Regions from separate parts of the Mesorhizobium sp. UC74_2 genome, predicted to be linked through region 4. Evidence: predicted binding sites of a transcription regulator. Region 4 holds the regulator's gene; each other region holds the start of a gene.
The links. Region 4 encodes LexA, which represses DNA repair genes until DNA is damaged. Its sites were predicted from a motif close to TGTTCNNNNTGTGTTCNG; they were not measured.
Positions count from the first base shown of each region.

Region 1: a site for LexA is predicted at 1,600-1,617, ahead of ACFJIU_RS05915 (ATP-dependent helicase). Genes of this name have one in related genera too.
Region 2: a site for LexA is predicted at 1,400-1,417, ahead of ACFJIU_RS29065 (helicase-related protein). Genes of this name have one in related genera too.
Region 3: a site for LexA is predicted at 2,626-2,643, ahead of ssb (single-stranded DNA-binding protein). Genes of this name have one in related genera too.

Region 1 is NZ_CP170562.1:1,257,862-1,262,830, forward strand. It holds gene ACFJIU_RS05915 (ATP-dependent helicase) at 1-1,557, opposite strand, end outside; gene ACFJIU_RS05920 (glyoxalase superfamily protein) at 1,824-2,387, shown strand; gene ACFJIU_RS05925 (hypothetical protein) at 2,550-2,831, shown strand; gene ACFJIU_RS05930 (hypothetical protein) at 2,910-3,107, opposite strand; gene ACFJIU_RS05935 (thioesterase family protein) at 3,256-3,741, opposite strand; gene ACFJIU_RS05940 (FAD-binding oxidoreductase) at 3,896-4,969, shown strand, end outside.
Region 2 is NZ_CP170562.1:5,953,316-5,958,284, forward strand. It holds gene ACFJIU_RS29060 (MFS transporter) at 1-800, opposite strand, end outside; gene ACFJIU_RS29065 (helicase-related protein) at 1,573-4,875, shown strand; partial or broken gene ACFJIU_RS29070 (RNA-binding S4 domain-containing protein) at 4,922-4,969, shown strand, end outside.
Region 3 is NZ_CP170562.1:1,908,497-1,913,465, forward strand. It holds gene uvrA (excinuclease ABC subunit UvrA) at 1-4, opposite strand, end outside; gene ACFJIU_RS09175 (hypothetical protein) at 756-1,043, opposite strand; gene ACFJIU_RS09180 (ATP-dependent Clp protease proteolytic subunit) at 1,124-1,729, opposite strand; gene ACFJIU_RS09185 (SRPBCC domain-containing protein) at 1,747-2,196, opposite strand; gene ACFJIU_RS09190 (ArsR/SmtB family transcription factor) at 2,193-2,507, opposite strand; gene ssb (single-stranded DNA-binding protein) at 2,744-3,286, shown strand; gene ACFJIU_RS09200 (5'-methylthioadenosine/S-adenosylhomocysteine nucleosidase) at 3,351-4,271, shown strand; gene ACFJIU_RS09205 (OsmC family protein) at 4,301-4,726, shown strand; gene ACFJIU_RS09210 (MarC family protein) at 4,765-4,969, opposite strand, start outside.
Region 4 is NZ_CP170562.1:2,163,090-2,168,058, forward strand. It holds gene ACFJIU_RS10530 (ComEC/Rec2 family competence protein) at 1-2,100, shown strand, start outside; gene lexA (transcriptional repressor LexA) at 2,127-2,849, opposite strand; gene ACFJIU_RS10540 (LysR family transcriptional regulator) at 3,044-3,931, opposite strand; gene ACFJIU_RS10545 (antibiotic biosynthesis monooxygenase) at 4,047-4,397, shown strand; gene ACFJIU_RS10550 (DUF1236 domain-containing protein) at 4,698-4,969, shown strand, end outside.

The sequences.
Region 1 (4,969 bases), 910 kb from region 4:
CGTATCGTGGATCTGGCGGATGGTGGCATCACCCAGGCCGCGTTTCGGCACGTTGACGATGCGCTCGAAGGCGAGGTCGTCGCCGGAATTCGCGACGACGCGCATGAAGGCCATGGCGTCGCGGATTTCCTGGCGCTCGTAGAAACGCGGACCGCCGATAACCCGGTAATTGAGCCCGATCTCGATGAAGCGGTCTTCGAAGGAGCGCATCTGGAAGGAGGCGCGCACGAGGATCGCCATGTCGTTCAGCTTGTGGCGACCACGCTGATAGGCCTCGATGGCTTCGCCGACGGCACGCGCTTCCTCGTCCGAATCCCAGGCGGCGTGCACATTGACCCTGGGATCTTCCGGATCGGGTCGGTCGGTGAACAGCGTCTTGCCGAGGCGGCCTTCATTGTGGGCAATGAGATGGGCAGCCGCGCCCAGGATATGGGCGGTGGAGCGATAGTTGCGCTCCAGGCGGATGACGGTAGCGCCCGGAAAGTCTTTCTCGAAGCGCAGGATGTTGTCCACCTCCGCGCCGCGCCAGCCATAGATCGACTGGTCGTCGTCGCCGACGCAGCAGATATTGACCTTGTTTTCGCTCCCGCGCTGTTCCGCGCCTGACGGCGCGGACGCTCCGCGAAGATCTTGCGACGGCTCGGTCGCCCAGTCTCGCGCTCGGCCTTCGGCCGTTTGCATGGTACTGGACTGCTTCGGCCGCTGGGCCAGGAGCCGCAGCCACATATACTGCGCCGTGTTGGTGTCCTGGTATTCGTCGACCAGTATGTATTTGAATTTGCGATGGTATTCCGCCAGCACGTCGTGATGCTTGCGGAAGATGCGGATCGGATGCAGCAGCAGGTCGCCGAAGTCGCAGGCGTTCAGCGTTGTCAGCCGTTCCTGATAGGCACGGTAGAGTTCGCGGCCGCGGCCATTGGCGAAGGCGCGTGCGTCGCCTTCCGGAATCTCGTCGGGTGCGAGACCCTTGTTCTTCCAGGTGTCGACCATCTGCGCGAAGGTGCGCGGCGCCCAGCGCTTGTCGTCCAGACCTTCGGCCTGGATCAACTGCTTGATCAGGCGCGTGACGTCGTCCGTATCAAGGATGGTGAAATCCGACCGCAAGCCGGCGAGTTCGGCATGCCGGCGCAGCAGCTTGACGCCGATGGAGTGGAAAGTGCCCAGCCACGGCATGCCCTCGATCGCCTCGCCGACGAGCACGCCTATGCGATGCTTCATCTCGCGGGCGGCCTTGTTGGTGAAGGTGACGGCGAGGATCTGGCTGGGGAAGGCGCGCCCGGTGGCCAGGATATGGGCGATGCGGGTGGTGAGCACACGCGTCTTGCCGGTGCCTGCGCCGGCCAGAACGAGCACCGGACCTTCGGTGGTTTCCACCGCCTGCCGTTGTTCAGGATTGAGACCCTTCAGATATTCAGGCGGGTTGTTGTGCCCCTGGCGTGCCGCCATGGCGCGAGCCGCAATACCGGACGGGGCCGCCTGCGAGGAAGATGCACGCGCGGCGTCGAAACGCGGAGCGTCGTCCTCGTCGAAGAAGGGCATGTCATGATCGCCGGCCATTTCGTTTCCGAATGTAGTGATTCGGGCGAGAAAGGCCAGCAATGTTCACACACTGTTCCCGGATTCGACAGCTTTGACCGCTGTTGACGGCCCGATGCGACATGGATAGCGTCCAGCAACGGCTCGACGCAGCCGGCTGTCCGCGCCTCGAACAGGTATGGCGAATGCGTCGTCACGATCCAGTCTGGTCCTTGTCCCCGGGACGAAGGCACTGGCAATGCGGGCCCCGGTGAAGCTCTTCGTCCCGACGAGAAGGATCGCAGACCATGCGTACATTCCTGGACGCCAAGGCGATGGCAAAGGCCATGCGCGAGGCGCTTGCCGCCAAGAACATCGAAATTCCCCATTCCGAGGCGCTGGAGATCGTCGCTCGCCAGTTCGGCGTCGAGACCTGGAACATCCTTTCGGCCCGGATCCAGCGGAACGAGGGCAGGGAAACGGCGGGCAAGGCGGGCGGTGACATCGTTTTCGAGCAGGCGGTGCCCATCGTGCGCATCTTCGACGTCGCCAAGGCGCATGAGTTCTATCTCGGCTTCCTTGGCTTCGCCGTCGATTGGGAGCATCGCTACGGCGATAATTTCCCGCTCTACACCCAGGTATCGCGCGCAGGCCTCAGGCTGCATCTGTCCGAGCATTCGGGCGATGCCAGTCCAGGCGGCAACATGGTCGTCTACATGGCCGGCGCCGAGGCATTCCAGCGTGAGTTGGCGGCAAAGAACTATCGCTACATGAAGCCGGGGCTGGAGAAGGTGGACGATCGGCTGGAGGTCGAGGTGACCGATCCGTTCGGCAACCGCATCCGCTTCATGGAGATCGTCGCAGACGATTGATCAGGCACCGGCTTCAGTGTTTGCCGCTGCACGAATATTTTCGGCAAGCGTTTCCTGAAATCCACAGTAGCGCCTTGTTATCGTCGCGGCGGACGAGTTTAGTCTTTGCTCCTTTGGTGCGGTCGGTTAAGTCTGTCCGCGCCAACCATTCAAGGCGAGGCTATGCAAGAACCGTTCGACTCCAAACCCCCGACCACGGTGGACGACAATTTCGACAAGGCAGCCATTGCCGTGATCGTGGTTTTCGGTGCGCTCATCATCGGCGGCTTGATGGCGGCTAATCTGGTCTATGGCCACCGCAACGGCTTCCTTTATGCGCTGGGCGCGGCAGGAACCGCCTGGATCGCCGGCCACATGATCCTTTTCGACCTGCCACGCGCCTATGCGGCCATGGTCGCGGCCTCATTCCTGCTCGCGCTTCTGTCGACGCTGGCGCTCGCCTGAGCGGTCACGCGTCGCGAGGCGCGGGACATTCGGGCAGTTGACTGTTTCGCCGATCCCCTGACCGGAGTCCGGTTGGCCTCAGGCAGAGCCTCGCTTGGACCGCGCCTGCTTGATGATGGCGCGCCAGCGCAGCATGTCGAAGGGGATCGGCTCGTTGGAGTTTGCGATCTGGAAGATCTCGTTGTTGAGATTCTTCAGCGAACGCCAGAAGTCGTAGTCGCTGATGCGCGGGTCGGCGGCCAGTTTTTCCGAGAGAGCCTCGATATCGATTTTCATGCGCGCGCTTGGGCCAGATTTTCTCCGTCCCGTCTCCAAGGCTTTCAAGTTCACCCTGGATAGCCTTCTCCGGCGCGCCGTCGATTCGCTCAACGACGGCAAAGGGGTTGTCCCCGTTCAGAATTGATTAAGGTTAACGGTCTTGCCCTCAGCCGGTCTTGCGGCGGATGCCGATCGAACGGCCAGCACGTTCCGGCATGGGCAGACCGGCATGGGCTTCGCGCATCGCTTCGACCTTGGCCAGCACATCCGCCGGGAAGGGGGCCACCTTCGGTCCGGCCATGTCGACATGCAGCGAAAGCGATTCAGACGTTGCTGCAAGCCAGCCGTCGACATGGCGGATTTCCTGATAGACACGCAACCGCTTCTCGTCGTGGTCGAGAAGCTGGAAGGTGGCTGTCACCTTGTGGTCGAGATGCAGTTCCTGCACGTAACAGACGTGCACCTCGGCCGTGTAGATGGTGAGCTTGCGGTCGCGGGCGTAATTCGGCCCCATGCCCATCAGCTCGAAGGCGTCGTCCGAGCAACGGTCGAACAGCACGTTGTAATAGGCCATGTTGAGATGACCATTGTAGTCGATCCAGTCGTTCTCGATGTCCATGACGCGGGAGACGAAGGGGGCTGCTATGGACATTGCGATGTTTCCTCTGGCGCTGGACACGGCGTGCTAGCAGATCTTTATTTTGCGCATGTCGTCATCGCAAAACCGCTGCACATTTTTGCGCGACATGCTTATGCAGCTGTAACTCGAGAACAAGGGCCGCGATGGTCCAATCGCGGAGGAAAGCATGGCTCTGAGCGACCTCGTACCGGTCGAACGCAATGAGGATGGCATCGCTGCCGTCCTCCGCATCCTGAAACAGCACCTTGGCGAACGGTTCCAGACCGGGCTGGCGATTCGCCAGCAGCACGCGCACACCACCACCTATATTCCGACCCAGGCACCGGACGGCGTTGCTTTCTGCGAGACGACCGAAGAGGTGCAATCGGTGATGCGGGCCTGCGCGGAATATCGTGTGCCGGTCATCGCCTTTGGCGTCGGCACTTCGCTGGAAGGCCACGTCAATGCGCCGGGCGGCGGCATTTGCGTCGACCTCTCGCGCATGAACCGGATTCTGGCCGTCAACGCCGAGGATCTCGATTGCCGGGTGGAACCCGGCGTGACGCGCGAGCAGCTCAACCAGCATCTGCGCGACACCGGCCTGTTTTTCCCGATCGATCCGGGCGCCAACGCTACGCTCGGCGGCATGGCGGCGACACGCGCATCGGGTACCAATGCGGTGCGTTACGGCACAATGCGCGAAAATGTTCTTTCGCTGGTTGCCGTCATGGCGGACGGCGAAATCGCGAAGACAGGCGGGCGCGCCAGGAAGAGTTCGGCTGGTTATGATCTCACGCGCCTCCTGGTCGGTTCGGAAGGTACGCTCGGGATCATCACGGAACTGACGCTGAAGCTGCAGGGGATACCGCAGGCGATTTCGGGGGGCGTATGTCCGTTCCCGACGCTGGAAGCGGCGTCGCAAGCGGTGATCCAGACCATCCAGATGGGCATCCCCGTCGCCCGCATCGAACTCGTCAATGCCTTGCAGATGCGGGCGATGAAGATCTATTCCAAACTGGATTATCCTGAGAGCCCATGTCTTTTCCTGGAGTTTCACGGCAGTGATGCCGGCGTGGCCGAGCAGGCCGAAACCTTCGGCATGATCGCGGAAGAAAATGGCGGCGGGCCATTCTTGTGGACTGCGGTCGCCGAGGAGCGCAGCAAGCTCTGGAAGGCACGTCACGATGCCTATTGGGCATCGCTGACGCTCAGGCCCGGCGCCAAGGGGCTATCGACAGATGTCTGCGTGCCGATCTCGCGG
Region 2 (4,969 bases), 2.5 Mb from region 4:
GCAGCCCACAGCGCGCCGGTCACCGAACTGCTTTCCGTCACGCCGTAACGCTCGGCCACGAACACCGGCACCACCACGACGAGCACTCCCCAGGTGACCTGATAGAACGAGTAGGAGACAGCGAGGCCGCGCAGGGTAGGCTGCCGTGCCACCATCTCAATGCCCTCGATCGTCTGGCGTAGCAGGGAGGCATGGCGTGATGCCAGCCCCGGCAACCGTTGAACATAAGACAGGCAGACAGCGGCGCCGGCATAGGCAAAGGCGATGATCGACAGCGCAGCCTCCGGCCCAAGCAGGGCTACGGTCAGGCCGGCCAGTGCCGGCCCCGCGACATCGGAGATGGCATAGACCGCGGTGTCGAGCGCATTGACCCGATCGAGCGCATGGGCAGGCACGAGCCTTGGCAGAAGCGTCCGCGTGCCGGATGCACCCAGAGGACCGGCCAGCGAGAACAGCACCACCAGGACGAACAGAACCAGCGGGCTCGCCCAGCCCGCCCAGCCGGCAATGCTGACCGCGGCGATGAAGGCGGCGCTGGCGATCAGGTCGATTCGGACCGCCGTTGTCGGACCGACGCGGTCGAGCAATGCACCGGCGACGGGACTGACGAGGAGGCCTGGAGCAATCGCGGCAAAAGTCAGCCAACCGGCCAGGGCCGGTGAGGAAAAACGCGCCAGGACGAACAGAACAAGGGTGAGGCCGAACATGCGTGCCGCCAGGCGTGACAGCGTTGCCGCGAGGATGAGCGGCGGCAGGCCCGGGATCGACATCAAGGTCCGATACGAGTTCTGGGATTCCATAGGGGCTGTTCCGGCTGCTGGCGGCCCACCGTATGGAGGTGTTTGCGCTTCTGTAAATGGACCACCGATCCCGGTTTGAAGCGGACACGCGTCACCCCGGCGGTGAAAAAAGAGGCCGTCTCGACCGTGGGGAAGGCTCGCCGATGCCCTCGGCTGATTGTGCCGTTCCGGCACGCAAACATTAATGTTGGTCCGTCGCATGGCGAACAAATGCGTCGGAAGCCTGTGAATCATTGGTGGACAAGCTGTGCACAACACCAGATGTTGGGGTGAACAAAACAGGAAACTTCTGCGATCGCCGATTCGTCGCCGATTCGTTCCGGCTTTGGTCGAATTGTTAATGAAAATGGACGGTTAAGTGTCAGATGTGGTTAATGGCCATTAAGAAAATGCTGTTATTTCAGCGGCTTGAACTGGTCGGCTCGTTAGCCGGCACTCGCGTGGCTGCCTCTTGCCGGCAAAAGTTAACGGCAGTTGTGAAAAGCGGATGGTTTGGTCGATTAGCCGATTCAGCATGTGGTGCGACTCAGTGAGCCGAGATCCATATCTAGCCGTGAACGAACCGTGAATCGCGAAGAGTCAGCGATTCGTCGCTGATTCGTTCCAGACTCGTTCCGTACGTTAATTCCGCGGTGCAAAAGGCAGGATCGGGTGAACGGGTGCGACGCTTCCATGAACATTCTGCTTTCGCTCCGGCGCCTGAATGCCTATGTGTGCGCTGTCGCCGGGCAAGCCGGCGCCGATGACGGGAAAAGGTCTTCTTTCCGGGCCGATGAATATCCATCCCAAACCTACCGAACCGCTGATCCTTTCAGGCCGTGACGTCACGGCTGTGCTCGGCCCGACCAACACGGGCAAGACGCATCTCGCGATCGAGAGAATGGTTGCACATGAGAGCGGTGTCATCGGCCTGCCGCTTCGCCTGCTGGCCCGCGAAGTCTACGCCCGGCTGTGCGAGAAGGTCGGCGCCAACAAGGTAGCGCTGGTAACGGGCGAGGAAAAGATCCAGCCCGCCGGGGCGCGATATTCGGTTCATACTGTCGAAGCGTTGCCGCGCGAGACCGACGCCGCATTCGTTGCCATCGACGAAGTGCAATTGGCCGGAGATCTCGAACGCGGTCACATCTTCACCGATCGTATCCTCAATCTGCGCGGCAGGCAGGAGACATTGCTGCTGGGTGCCGCCACCATGCACGGCATCCTGCAGAAATTGCTCCGCGGCGTATCGGTGGTGACCAGGCCGCGCCTGTCGCATCTTGCCTATGCCGGCTCCAAGAAGCTGACCCGTCTGCCGCGCCGTTCGGCCATCGTCGCCTTTTCGGCCGATGAGGTCTATGGGATCGCCGAGTTGATCCGCCGCCAGCAGGGTGGTGCGGCAGTCGTGCTCGGCGCATTGTCGCCTCGCACCCGCAATGCACAGGTGGCGCTCTATCAGTCCGGCGATGTCGATTATCTGGTTGCGACCGACGCCATCGGCATGGGGTTGAACCTTGACGTCGACCACGTCGCCTTTGCCCAGAACAGGAAGTTCGACGGCTATCAATACCGAAACCTGACCGCGGCAGAGCTCGGCCAGATCGCCGGCCGTGCCGGCCGGCACCTGCGCGACGGCACGTTTGGCGTCACCGGCCAGGTCGACCCGCTCGACGAAGACCTCGTCCAGAAGATCGAAAGTCATGATTTCGAGCCGGTGAAAGTGCTGCAATGGCGCACGCCGACCTTCGATTTTTCCAACCTCGATGCGCTGAAGCGTTCGATCGAGACCAACGCGCCGGTTCAAGGGCTGACCCGCGCCCTGCCGGCCGTCGATGCGCAGGCTCTGGATTTCCTGTCGAAGGACGGCGAAATCCGTGCGCTTGCCACCAACCGCGAGCGTGTGGCCCTGCTGTGGGAAGCCTGTGTCTTGCCGGATTACCGCAAGATCGCTCCCGCACAGCACGCTGACCTCATTGCTTCCATCTATATGGACCTTGCCAGGCGCGGCCATGTCGACGAAAGCTACATGGCTGAACAGGTGCGTCGTGCCGACACCACGGAGGGTGACATCGACACGCTTTCGCATCGCATCGCCCAGATTCGCACGTGGACTTTTGTATCCAATCGTCCAGGTTGGCTTGCCGATCCGACACACTGGCAAGAAAAGACACGGGAAATCGAAGACAGATTGTCGGACGCGTTGCATGAGCGGTTGACGAAACGCTTCGTTGATCGCAGGACTTCCGTCCTCATGCGGCGCCTTAGAGAAAATACCATGCCCGAAGCCGAAATCAGCCCAACCGGAACCGTCCTCGTCGAGGGCCATCATGTCGGCGAACTGCAAGGGTTCCGCTTCACGGCCGACCAGGGCGCCGGCGGCGAAGATGCCAAGGCTGTGCGTTCAGCCGCACAGAAGGCACTTGCCTCCGAGTTCGAAGCCCGCGCGGAACGCTTCGCGGCGTCCGGTAACAACGACATCGCCTTGGGTTCCGATGGCGTGCTGCGCTGGATCGGCGCGCCGATCGGTACGCTGGTTGCCGGCGAAGACGCGTTGAAGCCGCGACTGGTGCTGCTTGCCGACGAGCAACTGACCGGTCCGGCGCGTGACAAGGTCGCGGCGCGCGCCGATCGTTTTGTCAATTTCCAGGTCGAGCTGCTGTTGAAGCCGCTGGTGGACATGAAGAATGCCGAGCAGCTGACCGGGATCGCTCGCGGCATCGCCTTCCAGCTCGTCGAGCATTTCGGTCTTATCAACCGGCGCGATATCGCCGAAGAGATGCGCACGCTCGATCAGGAAGGTCGTGCGGCGCTGCGACGCCTCGGCGTGCGTTTCGGCGCTTATCATGTTTTCGTGCCATCGCTGATCAAGCCGGCGCCAGCGGGCCTCGTGACGCTGTTGTGGGCGCTGAAGAACGACGGCAAGGATAAGCCGGGCTTCGGCGACGTGGTCCACGCGCTGGCTTCCGGTCGCACCTCTATCGTGATCGATCCGACCTACGACAAGACATTCTACCGTCTGGCCGGCTATCGCAACCTCGGCCGTCGAGCGGTGCGCGTCGACATTCTCGAGCGACTGGCCGACCTCATCCGTCCGGCGACCAACTGGAAGCCGGGTCTTGGCGTTCGTCCGGACGGTGCCTATGACGGCCAGGCTTTCATGGTGACGCCGCCGATGATGTCGATCCTCGGCGCAACGGCCGACGACATGGAGGAGATCCTGAAGGGTCTCGGCTACCGTGCCGAGCCGAAGCCTGCGGTGGACGTCAAGGCCAAGCTCGAACAACTTGACCAGGCGGCCCGCGACGCCGCGGAAGCGAAGGCCGCGGCCGATGCCGCCGCAAAGGTAGCTGCGCAGACCGTCGAGGCGGCTGCCGCCGAGGAGCCTGCCGCAGCCGATGCCGAGCCGGTTTCCGAGCCGGCCACTGAAACGTCGGAAGTAGAGGCCGTCTCCGTAGACACTGCCGAGGCCGATGGCATCGAAGACGGCGCAGAGAATGCCGAGGCGGTCGATCCCGTTGAAGTGGCTGAGGTTGCTGAAGAGACTGAGGAAGTTGTCGCAACAGCCGATGCTTCCGATGAAGCCGGGGCGACCGAGCAGGGCGTGGTCGAAGTCGAGCCGCAGGCCGAAGCTGTCGCCAGCGAAAGCAGTGCCGCAGCCGGCGAAGCGGCCAAGGCGGACACGGAAGAGCCGAAGCCGATCCTGCTGTGGCGGCAGGCGCGCTTCGATCATCGCCGCGACAACCGTCATCACCGTGGCGGCCGCAACGCGCAGGCGGCAGGCGAAAACAACCGCCAGCGCTCCGATCGCGAAGGTGCCGATCAGGGCAACAACCGCGAGCGTTTTTCCCGTGACCGCTTCAAGGGACGCGCCAATGGCGAAGGCGGACGCCCGGATCGTCCCGGCGGCAAGCCGCAGGGCGAGCGTCAGGACCGGCGCGATGGCCGGCCCGAATGGAAGGGCAAGCAGGACGGCGGCAGGCCGGGGGGCAAGGCTGGCAAGCCGTCTTTCCAAAAGCCGCGTGAGGAACGCCCCGTGCGTTTCGACCCCGACTCGCCTTTCGCCAAGCTGGCCGCTTTGCGCGACCAGTTGAAGAAGTAGATGACGGGCCTGCGTCCCTCGGCGCGCAGCTTCGGTCATTGAACCGATGGTTGCCGAGGGTCGCCAGCGCATCGACAAGTGGCTGTTCTTTGCA
Region 3 (4,969 bases), 250 kb from region 4:
CCATGCCGCTCCGCCGCCTCAGCTTGCAATGTTTCGGATTGGCGAACCCAGCCGCCGCCCGCTCATATGGGTATTTTCACCGCGAGATCGAGACTCTCCGGCTACTTTGAGCGTTTAACCGCCTTTCGCGCGAGCGGGCAAGCAAAAAAGAACAAAGGCCGAACGTGCTCCTGACAATGCGATGTCAGCAGAACGTGACGTTCCGGACCGTTCCGATCACAATTTCCGTAATGGCCCGGCCGCCGGTTGACGCTGCGGAAGTGAAGGCGCAAGGTTAGCCGTCGCCTGAACCGATCGCCCAGTGGCGATCCTCGAGCCGGAAGGCGGTCTGCGAGGCGCCGCAGACCAAAACGAGTGAGAGTTCGGGCAGACGGCAAGAGCAACCAGCAACAGGAGCGAGGCATGACCCCACCGGACAGTCCCTTCAGGCTCCATCTGTCGTTGGAGCCACGGCGGGCATAGGTGTCAGGAAAGGCGGAGCTTTTCCCGCGCAAACCGTGACCTGCCGATCCCCTTACAATCAGAGACCACTAGTCGGGTCGTCGGCCGTGAGCCGCGAAGCACCCGAAACCCAAAGCCGGTAAAACGCTCCCGGAAAAACTGGGTAAAGCCCTAAAAAGCCCCGTCCGCATGCCAAGGCGCAGCGGCGGGGCTGTTCTTTTGAGGTGATACGCGCTCGGCGATATCCGCGATTTGCTGCAGGTCGCGCCGACAACACGGCTGTCGGAGGCACGGATCGCCGGATTTTGCGTAGACTACCGGCGTGGGGCAGGAAGGTTGCCCGCACCGACATCCACGATCACCGAGCCGGAAATGCGGACGTCCGTGTCGCCAACCTTGAACTGGCGGCCGGAGGCTGGATCATAATCGTCCGGCTCCGGTTGCGGCGTGGCTGGTTTGACGATGCTGTAGCCGCCATTGACGCCGGGCAGGGGCTTTGCAGCCTGCTTGCCGGCTTCCCCGGCAAATCCTGTCGCTGTCGAAAAAAGGGCAACTGCAAGGGCAGCCAGACACGATGATGGCGAGAGGCGGGCGATGGTCATGGTGCTAACATAGGCGTCTTGACCCGTGACGACCAGTGCCCGTCGATCCATCGGATTGGATGGACGACGATCTGGCTGTCCTAGGCCGCCCGTTTGCGCGTGTCGTAGACATGGTCGACCAGGCCCCATGCCCTGGCTTCCTCCGCGTTCATGAAGTGGTCTCGGTCGAGCGTGTTCTCGACGTCCTCGACCGTGCGCCCGCAGTGCTGGGCATAGAGGTCAATCATCTGCCGCTTGGTTTTCAGGATGTCCTCGGCGTGCCGCTGGATGTCCGAGGCCTGGCCCTGGAAGCCGCCCAGCGGTTGATGCAGCACGATCTTGCTGTTGGGGAGCGCGATGCGCCTGCCCGGGTCTCCAGCCATCAGCAGGAACGAACCCATCGAAGCCGCAAAGCCCATGCAGACTGTCGACACCGGGCAGGAGATGTAACGCATCGTGTCGTAGATGGCGAAGCCGGAACTGACCACGCCGCCGGGTGAGTTGATGTAGAGCGACACCTCCTTGTCCGGATTGTCCGCCTCCAGCGACAGCAATTGCGCGCAGATGATGGCGGCCATGTTGTCCTCTATCTGGCCGTTGACGAAGATGATGCGTTCACGCAGCAGCCGGGAGAAGATGTCGAAAGCGCGTTCGCCGCGGCTCGACTGCTCGATCACCATCGGCACAAGATTGGCGATACCGGACATGTGTTGGTTCCTTCCGTTCAGGCGGCCATGCGCCATTGCGGCGTGTTGGCCGCAGTGAAAATTCTGGTGGGCTTGGGCGCATCGACGGCGACGCTGCAGCCCGCTCCGGACATGTTGCAGGCGGCCGTTGAGACAAAGCCGTCATGCACGACACGCAAATGCGTGCCGCCGTCGGCGGCATGTGTCAGTTCGAAGGTGACGACACTGTCAAAGCCCTCTCCCGCACCGGATCCGCCTGTTTCGCGCCAGGAATAGCGCAGCAGGCGGCCAGGTTCCGCCTCAAGCACCGTGCAGGCGATGCGGCCCTCGGCGCCGAGCGAAAATCGCTGCCCGGTTTCGCTCCTGATGTCGTTCGGCAGCAACCAGGCCGCGACGATTTCCGGCTCGGTGAGTGCGCGCCAAACTTTTTCGGGCGCTTCCGGCAGATCGCATTCAACAACGATGTCATCGCGGCTGGGCGAGGTCATTGATCCATCTCCTTCAACACGGTCTTCAGCCTTTCGATGCGATCAGGCCAGAAGGTGCGGTAGCGTTCGATCCAGGTGAGCAGCGGCGATAATCCTTCCGGGGCGGCTCGGTAAAAGGCATTGCGGCCGACACGGCGCTCGCTCACCAGCCCGGCGCCGCGCAGCACGGCAAGATGCTGGGAGACCGCCGGTTGGGACACCGGCGTGCCGGCGCGCAGTTCAGAGACGGTCATCTCGTCGTCGACCAGCCGTTCAAACAGCGCGCGCCGTGTCGGGTCGGCCAGGGCCTTGAAGATTTCGGATTCGATCATACCAAAACATAAGTGGATACTTATTGGTTTGGCAAGAGCCTTCTCGGGGCGAGGACCTGAAATGAAGCCAGGCCGGCACTTTTGCTGACATTCCTTGACAAATAGCCAGTGCGGGAACTAGAACAGAAATAGAACAAAAAACGTTGTGGGAAAGGCATGTCCGTGGAGGCGGGCAGGTTCCTCAGCCTATATGGTGCGGCGAGAATTCTGGTTTCGGACGAGCGCGGAGAAGTGTGATGGCTGGCAGCGTCAACAAGGTCATTCTGGTGGGAAATCTGGGTGCGGATCCCGAAATCCGCCGGCTGAACTCGGGTGAGCCGGTCGTCAACATCCGTATCGCCACCTCGGAAAGCTGGCGCGACAAGAACTCGGGCGAACGCAAGGAAAAGACCGAGTGGCACAACGTCGTCATCTTCAATGACCAGCTCGCCAAGGTGGCCGAGCAGTATCTGAAGAAGGGCATGAAGGTTTATGTCGAGGGTCAATTGCAGACCCGTAAATGGCAGGACCAGAGCGGCCAGGAGCGTTATACGACCGAAGTCGTGCTGCAGAAATTCCGGGGCGAATTGCAGATGCTCGACGCGCGTGGCGGGCAGGGCGAAGGTGGCCAGGTCGGTTATTCCGGTGGCAACCGCGACAGCTTTGGCCAGTCCGGCCCGAGCGACTTCGGTGGCGGTGGCGGCCGCGGCTCGGCTGGTGGCGGCTTTGGCGGTGGAAACGGCAATCGCAGTGGCGGCGGTGGCGGTTCGCGCGAACTGGACGATGAAATCCCGTTCTGATTGCTGATGGGCGGAATTCCCCAGCCCACAGACCTGACCTGGTGATCCGGCGATGAGCTACGGCATGAGTGCATTCGCGCGCCTGATTGCGATCGGCCTGCTGTTCTTCACCATGTTGTCCGCTGCCGTTTCGGCTGCGGAGCGGCTCGATGACAAGCCGCGCATCGCGGTCGTGTCGGCCTTCCCACCTGAATGGATGGGGCTGCAGGCCGATCTGTCGGATCGAACCGAACACGAGATCAACGGCCGCCAGTTCATCACCGGCAAGCTGGCCGGCAAGGATGTCGTGCTGTTCCTGAGTGGCGTCAGCATGGTCAATGCGGCCATGACCATGCAGGTGGCGCTCGACCGGTTTGTCGTGACATCCGTGGTGTTTTCCGGCATTGCCGGCGGCGTCGACCCGGCCCTCAGCATCGGCGATGTCGTCGTCGCCGATCAGTGGGGCGAATATCTGGAAGCGGTTTTCGCCCGCAAGGTCGGCGACGGTTACGAAATTCCGCCATTCATCCCGAAGGATCAGTTTGCGGGCTACGGCATGATCGTGCCGCGCTCTGTGACGGTTACCAGGCGGGGCGATACCGCCGAAGAGACGAAATTCTGGTTCCCGTCCGATCCGGCCTTGCTCGACGCTGCCCGCAAGGTCGCTGCCAGGCTGGAGCTGCAGGCCTGTGCACCCGAGAACAAATGCCTTGCCAGCCCGCCGAAGATCATCGTCGGCGGCAATGGTGTTTCCGGCCAGGCTTTCGTCGACAATGCCGAATTTCGTGACTATGTGCACAAGACCTTCGATGCCAAGGTGCTCGACATGGAAAGTGCCGCGGTCGCACATGTGACCTACAGCAACCACGTTCCGTTCCTAGCGGTACGCAGCCTGTCGGACCTCGCTGGCGGTGGAGAAGGCGCCAATCAGATGGCGACTTTCATGGCACTGGCGTCAACGAATTCAGCCAATGTCGTCAAGGCATTGCTGGCCGAGATGCCATAGGACCGACACGAAGAGACAGGGAAGCAGGGATGAAGGCGCGGATCAAATGGGTCGAGGGTCGCACATTCGTGGGCGAGTCCGGCAGTGGCCACAAGCTGGTTCTGGGCACGACGCATGGCGATGACGGCAAGACACCCGGCCCGAGCCCCATGGAACTGCTTTTGATCGGTACGGGCGGCTGTTCGGCCATCGACGTTGTGCACATCCTCGAAAAGGGGCGCGAGCAGGTCGAGGATTGTGTCGTGGAACTCGATTCCGATCGTGCAGCGACCGATCCGAAGGTGTTCACGCGCATTCACATGCACTTCATCGTCAAAGGCAAGGGACTGTCACACGACAAGGTCAAGCGGGCGGTTCAGCTGTCGGCGGAAAAATACTGCTCGGCCTCGATCATGATGGGCAAGACGGCGACCGTTACCCACGATTTCGAGGTGGTCGATACCGCTGCCGGCTGAGGCAGCCTGCAAGGCAGTGCGATTGTACGTTGGGTCGGTCAGCTCGCTGCCAGAGCCTTGATACCGTCGGCCACGAACTGGACGGCGAGCGCGGCAAGGATCACGCCGAGCAGCCGGGTCAGGATCGAGCGCCCGGTCTGGCCGAGAATGCCGTCGATGCGCTCCGCCAGCACGAACACCAGATAGGTGATGAGCAGGCAGGCGAGGATGATGCCGAGCAGCGCCAGCTGCCCTCCAAGGCCT
Region 4 (4,969 bases):
CTTGGCTTGCATCTCGCCGCGATGGCCGTCCTCTTCCTCGTGCTCGGTATCCTTGCCGGCAAGGTCGAGACGTGGCGCATGCCGAGCAACGTACTGGGAGCACAGGTGTCGACCAGGGTGACAGGCCGCGTCATTTCAGTCGAGCCGATGGCCAGTGGACGCACGCGGCTGACGCTCGACGTCATCGGTACTGAAAAGCCCAAGCTACGCTATCAGCCGGAGCGGGTGCGGCTTTCGGCTTTGGCAATGCCGGCCGAAATCCGCGCCGGGTCGATCGTGTCCGGCTATGCCCGGCTGATGCCGCCAGCCGGTCCGGTGCGGCCCGGCGGCTATGATTTTTCTTTCGAAAGCTATTTCGACGGGATCGGCGCGACTGGGTTCTTCATGGGCAAGCCGAAGCTTGAATCCCTGGAGAAGGTACCTGCATCGCTGCCCACTCGGCTGTCGGTGGCCGTCGAGACCGCACGCGAAACGATCGCGGATCGCATTCGCGCTTCGATTGGTGGGCCTGAGGGCGAGATCGCCGCGGCACTGATTGTCGGGGTGCGCGCCGGCATTCCGGACTCCGTCAACGAAGCCATGCGAAGGACGGGTATCTATCACATCATCTCGATATCCGGCCTGCACATGGCACTCGTCGCAGGAACCGTGATGTTACTGCTGCGCGGCGCTTTCGCGTTGTTTCCGGATTTCTCAGCGCGCCGGCCGGTCAAGAAATATGCTGCGTTCGCAGCCATTTGTTCGATTTCCGCATATCTCGCGATCTCCGGGGTGGTGGTCGCGGCGGAGCGTAGTTTCATCATGCTGTCGGTGATGCTGATTGCGGTACTGTTCGACCGAGCGGCGCTGTCGATGCGCAACCTGGCAATCTCGGCGATGATCGTGATCCTGACCGCGCCGCATGAAGTGGTCGGTCCGTCTTTCCAGATGTCGTTCGCCGCGACTGCCGCCTTGATCGGCGCGTATGCGGCTTGGGCGCAACGGCGTGAAGTCATGCCTACCCCGGCACCGCTGGCACGCTCGTTCACCGGCTTTCTCGCGCACAAGTCGCTGATTGCGGTTGCTGGCATGGCAGCAACCTCGATCATCGCCGGCCTTGCCACGGCGCTGTTCGCGGTCTGGCATTTCCAGCGGGTCTCACCCCTGAGTTTGTTCGCCAACCTGGCGGTGATGCCAGTGGTTTCGTTTGTCATGCTGGCTGCCGTTCTCAGCGCGATTGCCATGCCGTTTGGCGCCGATGGACCGTTTCTCTATGCGATGGGCAAGGGACTGACGGTGATGATGGTGATCGCGGACTGGATTTCGCAGCGCTCCCCGGTTGACGGGGTTGGCCTTGTCTCGACGCAATCGGTGCTCTTCATTGCCGTGGCGCTTGCCATCGGTGCGATGGCGACGACATGGCTACGTTTGCTGGCATTGCCATTTGTGCTGGCCGGTCTGACAGCGATGGGCAATGTAGAAACGCCCGATGTGTTGATCTCGGAGGACGCACGGCTCGTTGCCCTGCCAGTCGGCGATGACAAACTCGCTGTCAGCCGGGCACGACCCAATCCCTTCACGCTCGACAACTGGCGCCGGGCGCTCAACGTAGAGACGACGGTCTTGCCAGAAGATGTTTCGAGTGACGTCGAACTGACTGTAGAAAATGCACTCGACATGCCGCTTGGCACGCCATTCCTGTGCACACGCCAGCTGTGCTTCGCTCGCCATCCATCGGGTGCTGTCGTGGTGACGACCGCTCGCATCGATGCAGCCAGATCGGCTTGCGGAGTCGCGGCACTCATTGTGATCGACGATGCGACCGCACCAGACCCCTGCAACGATCCGACTGTGGTGGTCGTCACCAAGCAGGATCTGGCCCGCGTCGGCAGTGCTGCGGTGCGCTTCGATTCCTCGCCAGATAAGCCGGCTAATATCTCGTTCGCGATCGATGCCAAAGATCGACCCTGGCATGTCCAGCGGGAATTTACGCGCGAGGCGAGGGGATTGCCGCCTCGTCTTGAAAAAACGCCTAAATCCAAGCCCAAACCGTCGAACTCAAACCACCCCGCCCATTCAGACACACAATTTCCCGGAAAGTCTGTTTCCGGCAATCTGTAGTCGGCTAAATTTGTAGGGTGTCCGGTCTAATAGCGACGGATCAATCCGACCAGTTTACCCTGTACCTTGACCCGATCCGGTCCAAAGATTCGTGTTTCATAGGCAGGATTGGCTGCTTCCAACGCAATCGAGGCACCCTTGCGACGGAAACGCTTGAGCGTCGCCTCTTCCTCATCGACCAATGCCACGACGATCTCGCCGGGATTGGCCGAATTGGCATTGCGGATGATGACCGTATCGCCATCGAAAATGCCGGCTTCGATCATGGAGTCGCCTTTGACTTCCAGGGCGTAGTGCTCGCCTCCCGAAATCATGTCCGGCGGTACGGAAATCGAATGGGTGCGGTGCTGGATCGCGTCGATCGGTACACCGGCAGCGATGCGTCCCATCACGGGGATGGAAACGGAAGCTGCGACGTCGTCGTCATTGCTAGGCGCCTGCAGGCGTTGCGGCTCCTTGGGTACAGAACGCCCCAGGCTGCCCTGGATGACCGCCGGAGAAAATTTCCTGGCTGCGTTAAGGCCGGGAGCAATCGAATCCGGCAACCGCAGCACTTCCAGCGCGCGAGCCCGGTTCGGCAATCGGCGGATGAAGCCACGTTCCTCCAGAGCAGTTATTAGCCTGTGGATTCCTGACTTGGAGGCCAGGTCCAGCGCCTCTTTCATTTCGTCGAAAGAAGGGGGGATTCCGCTTTCCTTCAGCCGCTCATGGATGAAGAGCAAGAGCTCATGTTGCTTGCGTGTCAGCATCGCCACCCTCCGTGGAACGGAACCGGAATCAGAAAAACAAACCCGGAACAAACACTATCTGTTCCATTTGTGTTCCGCAACCATTTAAAGTTTAATGAATTTGTTGACGCTTTGTTCAGCCTAGCAAGAAGCCAGGCCGTTCTCTGTTGCCATATCTCCCGTCGCAGAGCCGGCCGAAGGATGCTGCCCTACCCTTACTCGGCAAATAGATTCTCAGCCATGTAGTCCACGAAAACCCGTACTTTGGGCGAGAGATGGCGATTTGTCGGCCACAATATTCGAAACGTACCCGTTTCGCCGAGATAATCCGTCAGCAGCGGTACCAACTTGCCTTCGGCCAATTCTGCAGACACGGCGAACGGCGGCAGACAGGTGATACCGAAGGACCGTTCGGCGAGGTAGATCAGCGGCTCCAGCGTGCTGGCAACGGTGGTCACGGGAAGATCGAGTTTCAGGTCACAACCGCTGCGCACGAGGGGCCAGGGCTCGAGCCGCCCCGAATTCGCATAACGATGGTGGAGACAGCGGTGCTTGAGCAGGTCCTCCGGCACTCTGGGCGTGCCATGTTCGGCGAGATATTTCGGTGCCGCGACGAGTTTGTGCCGAAAAGTACCGAGTTTGCGGCTTATCAGGCGCGTGTCCCGGATGTCTCCGGTGCGGATCACCGCGTCAAAGCCCTCTTCGATGACGTCGACCAGCCGGTCTGTAAAATCAAGGTCGAGATTGATATCCGGATATTGTTCCATGAAGGCCGATATAGTGGGCATCAACAGCATGCCCGCGAGCGGGAGAGAGACGCGAAGCTGTCCTCGAGGGCTCGCCTGCGATCTCGAAAGCTGGATCTGCGCTTGTTCGTATTCCGATTGAATGCGCCGGCAGGTTTCGAGAAAGAAACTGCCTTCCTCTGTCAGAGCCATACTCCGTGTCGAGCGGTGAAAGAGACGGGCGCCCATTTCGTTTTCGAGCCGCGCAATCGCCTTGCCGACGGCCGAGGCTGTGAGGCCGAGCCGGCGCGCGGCACCGATAAAGCTACCGGCTTCCGCAACCTGTACGAAGATACCGAGTGGTCCAAGCTTGTCCAATTGCGGAATTTTCTTCGTTATTGATGGGAGAGAATGGGCATTTATCTGCTCATCTGTCCTGAATATCCAGAGGTTGCCGCGGCAAGATCGCCGCAATCGTCAGATGGAGACACTCATGGACAAGCCTACCGCAGCCTTTTCTGCATCTCCTCAGTCAACGACTTTTGTCGTGAACGTCATTCACGCCCATCCAGGAAAGCAGGAGGAGGCGTTTGCTGTCATCCAGGATGTCGTGCACTACGTGGCAGAGCGCAAGGAAGGTTTTCTCTGGAGTACGCTCGCCAAGAGCACCGACGGCGAAACCGTCGTCAATGTCGAAGCAATCCACGGTGCCGGCAATGTCAGCGAGTTTTTCTCCGATCCTGTATTCCTGGAGAAATTCCGGAAGCTCGACACCGTATCGAGAAGCGAATTCCACACCTACACGGTCGATGACCTTGTCTTGCCGAAGCGCGCAGTGAAGTGATCGTCAGATGAACTGCCCGGGGCAGCACTGGATATCCAGTTGTACCACTGCCGCTGACAGCATCGAAAACAGGCGCACCCATCGCTTCAGGTGAGCCGAAAATATCCGGGAGCCAGCGGCGGACAGGAGTCTGAGCAGCCCGAACAAAGTGACGTTGTCGGCTCCCGGTATTGTCTCAGAGACCGCATCCTCTGGTCTCGTTCGCACAAAGTCGCCGCAAGAAGACCTTAATTTATTTCGGAACGTGTATCTGCCAGCGACATTCTTCCTTTGGGCAATCTTGCTTGAAAGGAGAGAACGATGAAAACGCTTCTTCCTATGTATGCCCTTTGCGCAATGCTCGCAGGCATTGGCGCCACCTATGCACAGGACACCGTGGTGGTTCCAGAAACGCGGACCTTGGTGGTCCCCGAAGCACGGCCAAATGCGATCGTGATCCAACCGGAGCAAAAGACCGTCATCCGCGAATACGTCCACAAGAATCCGGTGGCCTCAATCAACGTTCTGGGCTTGGAGCTCAATCTGGGCTCGAGGGTACCCGAAACGGTGACGCTCCATGAAGTTCCCGACAC